Regions from separate parts of the Koromonas humicola genome, predicted to be linked through region 1. Evidence: predicted binding sites of a transcription regulator. Region 1 holds the regulator's gene; each other region holds the start of a gene.

Evidence for each region. Region 1 encodes LexA, which represses DNA repair genes until DNA is damaged. Its sites were predicted from a motif close to CANTTCGCTTTTTATTCGC; they were not measured.
Region 2: the regulator LexA is predicted to act here: its motif matches at 1,203-1,221, upstream of AC6IZD_RS17800 (putative DNA modification/repair radical SAM protein).
Region 3: the regulator LexA is predicted to act here: its motif matches at 1,291-1,309, upstream of recA (recombinase RecA).

Annotation. Positions count from the first base shown of each region.
Region 1 covers NZ_AP040873.1:601,856-604,127, reverse strand. Annotated here, with positions in the region: gene AC6IZD_RS02680 (tetratricopeptide repeat protein) at 1-526, opposite strand, end outside; gene lexA (transcriptional repressor LexA) at 692-1,315, shown strand; gene AC6IZD_RS02670 (PAS domain S-box protein) at 1,323-2,272, opposite strand, start outside.
Region 2 covers NZ_AP040873.1:4,105,387-4,107,658, forward strand. Annotated here, with positions in the region: gene AC6IZD_RS17800 (putative DNA modification/repair radical SAM protein) at 1-1,185, opposite strand, end outside; gene AC6IZD_RS17805 (outer membrane beta-barrel protein) at 1,384-2,272, opposite strand, start outside.
Region 3 covers NZ_AP040873.1:32,092-34,363, forward strand. Annotated here, with positions in the region: gene AC6IZD_RS00145 (FAD-dependent thymidylate synthase) at 1-1,232, shown strand, start outside; gene recA (recombinase RecA) at 1,478-2,272, shown strand, end outside.

The DNA of each region.
Region 1 (2,272 bases):
TTTCAAGCATGGTGCCGAGCTGCACCAGCGAATCAGCCGCCATTACCGGCTCGTGTAGTGCCTCGCAGATACGGGCGTGCTCGCGGTAATCCTCCATGCGGGGATCGAGATCGAGAGAGCGCGTCATGCAATGCAGAGCGCGACGTGGATCGCCCAAGCGCTGGAATTCCTCGAACGCGATGCGATACGCCTCTGCTGCATCTTTTCGGCTGGTGGCAACACACAGCTCGGCATATCGGATCACCATCTCGGGATCCAGAGCCTTCATGCGCTGCAGTCTGCGGAAAGTCAGTGCCGCATTGTTGAGTTGCTTGCCCTCGACAAACTGCGCGAACAGACGACGCAGCATGTCGGATGCGAGCCCAAGCTGTCCGAGTGAGATGCTGAGGTCGGCAGCCTTCTGTAACAGGGGAAGGTTATCGGGCTCAAGTTCGACGGCGAGGCGATACTCCGCCAGCGCAAGCTCCGGCTTGCCCTTCTCCAGCAGTTTCTCGGCGCGCTCAATGCGTTTGGCGGAATCGTTCATCTTTTTGCGATTCTATTCTGCAACCTATATAGCTGCACATCTCCTTAGTTTAGAAATAGTAAGAAATAGGGGTATCCAACTAGACATGGGCGACCGTTTGACACTTCGCCTTTTATTCGCCAGAATGATTGGACTGCGTGGGTGGGCACACGAGAGGTTGCGATTATGGCATTAACCAAGCGACAGCGTCAGATGTACGACTTCATCGCTGAATTCGTACAGAACAACGGCTACTCTCCGTCGTTTGAGGAAATCGGTGCGGCGCTGGGACTCAGTTCCCTGGCAACTGTGCACAAGCACATCAACAACCTCGAAAGCAAAAAGCTGCTGCGTCGCGACTTCAATCGCAGCCGCTCCATCGATGTGCTGCCCCTGCCCGAAGCTCTCGTCGAACGTCAGTCGGTAGCCCTGAGCCCAGTTGAGTTGCCGTTGGTGGGACGCATCGCCGCAGGCCGCCCAATCGAGCAGGTCGAGACTCCGGAGACGATCTCACTCACGGATTTCACTCGCGCAAAAGATGTTTTCGTACTGCAGGTGACTGGCGACAGCATGCAGGATGAACACATCATGAATGGCGACTACGTGCTGGTCGAGAAGACGCAGACGGCACGCGAAGGCGAGATTGTAGTGGCGCTCGTCAATGGCTCGGAAACCACCTTGAAGCGCATCTATCACGCTGGAGATCAGATTCGGCTTCAGCCTTCGAATGCAACCATGCAGCCCATAATGGTTCCGGCCGAAGCTGTCCGGGTACAAGGGAGAGTTGTCGCAGTCTTGAGAAAGTACTAGCGACCAGCTACTTCGAAAGGATCTCCCGAACTTTGCGGCAAAGGACGGATGGAGTGAATGGCTTTTGCAGAAACTCCGCCTGACCTTCGACAACACCTTTCTGCAGTATCTTGTCCTCGTTGTATCCCGAAACGTATAGCACCTTGAGCCCCGGCCGAGATTGAGTAAGCACATCGGCCAGTTCGCGCCCCGACATTCCGGACATCACAACATCGGTAACGAGCAAATCGATCTCGCCGTCACACGCCGCGCTGATCTCCAGCGCCTGCTGCCCGCCGCTGGCTTGCATTACGAGATAGCCATCGCGGACGAGACTGCTATGCAGCACTGCACGCACATCGTCCTGATCCTCCACCAGCAGCACGGTGGCGGAGCGAGGACGCAGCACATCATGCTGGTCGCGAGCTTTAGTCGGAAGCGCCAATCCAGCGGCGATTGGGAAGAATACCTTGAATGTCGCGCCGCAATTCGGCTGACTGTCAACGGTGATAAATCCACCGGACTGCTTTGCGATGCCGTACACGGTCGAGAGTCCTAGCCCAGTACCCTTGCTCTCGCTCTTTGTGGTGAAGAACGGCTCAAAGATGTGCTGCTGAATTTCCTGATTCATGCCGATGCCGGTATCTTGCACGGCAAGTACGGCGTAGTCTCCTGCCTGCGGAACCGAGTGTTCAAGATGCACACTGTAGGTCCTGAGGTACAGGTGACCGCCGTCGGGCATGGCATCGCGAGCGTTCACAGCGAGGTTCATCGCGACCTGTTCGATCTGGCTTGGGTCTGCAAGGATCAGTCCGAGACTGGGATCGAGATCGAAGTGCAGTTGAATGTCGTCACCCATTGCACGACGAAGAATCAGTTCCGTACCGGTGAGAGTCTCATTCAAATCGAGAATGCGCGGTTCGAGTACGTGATGGCGACTAAACGCTAAGAGCTGGCGAGTGAGCGCCGCAGCACGTT
Region 2 (2,272 bases), 1.1 Mb from region 1:
CGCCGACTGCAAACGGCTAGAGTCCAGTAGCACGACTGAGGGACTGTGATCAGTGGTGATGATGAATGGCTTCGCGCGACGCAGCGAGATTCGCAGCTTGCGGAGATCGTCGAGCGAGAGCCGATGATAGCGGCGAATCGACAGTATACGCAGCGCGTTGCGGTAGCCTATGCCGGGAACGCGAAGTAATTGCTCGCGCGTGGCTCGGTTCACATCCAAGGGAAAGAACTCGCGATGCCGCAGGGCCCAAGCATGCTTCGGATCGACCTTCGAATCCAAGTTGGGCTGGTCTGCCGTAGTAAGTTCGTCGGCTTGAAAGCCATAATAACGCATCAGCCAGTCGGCCTCGTACAGACGATGCTCTCGCACCAGTGGTGGCGCCGCGATCGGGAGCCTTGCATCAGCTTTTGGAAATGGACTGAACGCCGAGTAGTAAACCCGTCTCAGTTTGTAAGCCGAGTACAAATGCGATGACTTGGCCAGAATCTGCGAGTCGGTGCTTGGAGTGGCGCCAATGACCATCTGCGTGCTTTGGCCTGCGGGAGCCAGAGCAGGAGCCGATTTCCGCTTCGAGCGCTCCTCCTTGGATGACACGATCTCCGTTTTCACCCGCCCCATCGCATCCTCGATCACTGCACCGTTTTTCTCTGGAGCGAGTTTGTCGAGGTCGGTCTGGGTTGGTAGCTCAATGTTTGCGCTGAGGCGGTCGGCATAGCTCGCCGCCTGACGTAGCAGCTCCGGCGAACAGCCAGGAATCGTCTTCAGATGAATATAGCCATTGAATCGGTGCTCCACGCGCAGTGTGCGTGCAACTTCGACGAGCTGCTCCATTGTGTAGTCGGGCGACTGAATGATGCCGGAACTCAGAAAGAGTCCTTCGATGTAATTGCGTTTGAAGAAGTCGATGGTGAGCTGCGCAACCTCCGCCGGAGTGAACCGTGCGCGGGGGATGTCGCTCGATGACCTGTTCACGCAGAACACGCAGTCGTAAATGCAGTAGTTCGTCAGCAGAATCTTCAGCAACGAGACACAGCGACCGTCCGGAGTGTAGCTGTGACACACACCGCACGCAGCGGTGTTGCCGAGAGCTCCGAGCTCGGCGCTGCGGCGCGAGCCGCTGCTCGCACACGAAGCGTCATACTTTGCCGAGTCAGACAGTATGCGAAGCTTGGTCTCCAGCTCCATTGATCAGATTGTAACAAGAGAACAGAAAGCGAAAACATACAAATTAGCCAAGCTTATCCGTGAGGTCAAAAGCTTTGAGTGCTAGCCCTCACCGAGGTCTTCCCGCACACGAATGTACCAATCGGTAACCAACAGAAAAACATAAGAAAGTCCCCGCCATAGAGCGACGGGGACTTGGAGGAGCATCTAGGTACGTGGTTAGAACTCGAATTTCAGCGAAATCTCCGAGAGGCGGCGTCCTACCGACAGTGGAGCATATCCGAAGTTTGAGTTTGTGCTTCTTGCAGTTGAAGGTGACGTGCCCGACATAACGAGTGTCGTCTGGTTCGGGTACGGAGTACCAAAGCTGTGCAGCGGGTGATTCAGGAAGTTGAAGGCCGCATAGCGGAAACGCAACTTGTATTCATTTCCGAGAGAGAATGCCTTCTCCAGACTGAGGTCGCTGTTGAAGTACGCTGGGCCGTGCATGTAAGGCATGATGTACGGACCGTTGGTTCCAACCGTCGGAAGCCCGAAGCATGCGCCATTGACGAACTGGTTCTTCGCGAGCCCCGAGCGCGGATTGCACGTTAGGACAGGCTGCAGGCTAACATCTGGTGTTCCGAGAATGGATTGGCTGCTGATCGAGTAGTTCTGACCATCGGCCTGATTGATCGTGCCCTGCAGGTAGAAGTTCGGCGAGAAGCTGACTCCAGTCTGCATGTTGCCGCCACTTTCAACTGTCGTGATTCCCGAAACCATCCAGTCGTTCGCAATCAACCCGAGCGAGCGCTGCGGAGTGACTTTGCCGAACTGGTACGAGTACGACAGGTTGAGGATGTGGCTGCGGTCAAAGTTCATCGGCCCGTAGTTGTTCCTGATGTGGAAAGGATCAACCGGAGCGGTGTAGTTGAAGTCAGCCGCGGAACCCAAAACGCCCAGCGACTTAGACCACGTGTAATTAATGTTGTAGGTAAGGTGTCCGGTCTGCTTCACCAACAGAGCCTGGAAGCCATTGTAGTTAGCGTATGTGTTGTGCTGCGGCACGATGATGCTGCCGTATTGCGGATACGGTCTTGCAGCCTGCACACTCGGCTCGCCCGCCCAA
Region 3 (2,272 bases), 570 kb from region 1:
AGAGCGGACACTACACGCCTCGCTTCACCGACCCAGCCGACACGCGGCTCTATGAAGAGACCATCGAGTTCCTCTTCGCCGAGTATCGCAAGTTCAGCGAGCTAAATTTCGAGTACCTCAAATCTAAAACTCCCAAGCCCGCCGACATGCCGCAGGAAGCCTACGAGCGCACACTTCGTGCCCGCGCCTTCGACATCTCGCGCTACCTGCTCCCGCTCGCAACCAACACTTCGCTCGGACAGATCGTGAACGCCCGCACGTTGGAGACTCAAGTCTCGCGCCTTCTCGGCAGCCCATACGACGAAGTCCGCAACCTCGGCGAGCTCATGAAGCAAGCCGCCCGAGGGTCCGCATGGGACGTCAACACCGAAAGGCGCCGCGCTCTCATCGATCAGGTCGCCGCCAAAGATCCCGCTCTCGCCGAGCAACTTCGCACCGAACTTCTGCGTGAAACCAAGGTCTGCCCCACGCTCGTAAAATACGCCGAGCCCTGCGCCTACGAAATCTCTACCCGCAAGGAATTTGCACAAGCCGCTGCCGAACTTATGCGCGGGGCTTCCATCGCCCCTGCTTCCGAAGTCGATCTGCTCGATGATGATCCGCTTGAGATCGAGCTGGCGACCACGCTTCTGTACGAGCACTCGGATTACTCCTACCGACAGCTTCGTGAAGCCGTGTCTGCCCTCAGTGCCGCTCAGCGCGATGAAATCGTTGATCTCGGCCTGCGCCATCGCGGAGCCCACGACGAACTGCTCCGCGCGTACTGCTCCGGACAGAAATTCCGCTTCGACATTCTCATGGACATCGGAGCCTACCGCGACCTGCACCGCCACCGCCGCTGCGTGCAAATCCATCAGCCATACGGCTTTGCGCACGGATTCGAGACCCCGCGTGAAATCCAGGAGGCTGGTCACTCTCAGCTCTACGCCGATGCTATGCAGCATGTCGCACACGGTGGAGCACAGCTCGCCGCCTCGCTCACCTCACGTAGCGAATCCGCCGAGCCCACGCACTACCTCATTCCGCTCGCCTATCGCAAGCGCACTCTGTTCAAGATGGATCTGGCCGAGGTCGTTTACATTAGCGAACTGCGCACCGGTCCGGGGGGCCACTGGAGTTATCGCAAGGTCGCCTACGAGATGTACGAGAAGGTCGCCGAGCGCTATCCCTTGCTTGCGCGCCACTTCCGCGTCACAGACATCCACAAGCCCATCGATCTGCTGCAACGATAGGCATTCGCGCGCGCCCGGAAATTGCCAAAAGCAATATTTCCGGGCATATTTTGCTCAACCTTTCACCTTTTATTCACCTTCGTGCTTGCCCGTGCTATGCTCACCCTCAGTCGCCATTTATGATGGGAACGCAGTGCGTAAGCCGCTGTAATACGCAGTCTGGCGGCTCCGGGTGGGTGGTAGCTTCCGCACCTGACAAAACTTTCAGCCACGCGCCCTCGTAGGCGGCAGGCAAGGAGTGTTTCATGGCCGAAGATCGGTCCCGCGCAATTGATCTTGCGCTCTCTCAGATTGAAAAGCAGTTTGGCAAGGGCTCTATCATGCGCCTGGGAAACAAGGGGCCCATCACTCCGATGTCGGTGATCTCCACCGGGGCGATCTCGTTTGACTCTGCCCTCGGTGTCGGCGGAGTTCCCCGTGGCCGCGTGGTTGAGATCTATGGCCCTGAATCTTCGGGCAAAACCACCATTACGCTCCAGATCATCGCCGAAGCCCAAAAGGCTGGCGGCATGGCTGCCTTTGTCGATGCCGAACACGCCCTCGACCCGGCCTACGCCAAGCGCCTTGGAGTTGATGTCGATAACCTCCTCGTCTCCCAGCCCGACTACGGCGAGCAGGCTCTTGAAATCACGGAAGCTCTCGTCCGCTCCGGCGCAATCGACGTCTTGGTCGTCGACTCCGTAGCCGCCCTCGTCCCCAAGGCCGAACTCGATGGCGAAATGGGTGACAGCCACGTCGGTCTGCAGGCGCGCCTCATGTCACAGGCCCTGCGCAAACTCACTGGCACGGTCAGCAAGTCACGCACTTGCCTCATCTTCATCAACCAGATCCGCGAGAAGATCGGTGTCATGTTCGGCAATCCCGAGACCACCACTGGCGGACGCGCGCTCAAGTTCTACTCCTCGGTACGTATCGATATCCGCCGCATTGCCGCCATCAAGGATGGCGATCAGGTCGTCGGTTCGCGCACCAAGGTCAAGATCGTCAAGAACAAGACCGCTGCTCCCTTCCGCGAAGCCGAGTTCGACATCATGTACGGC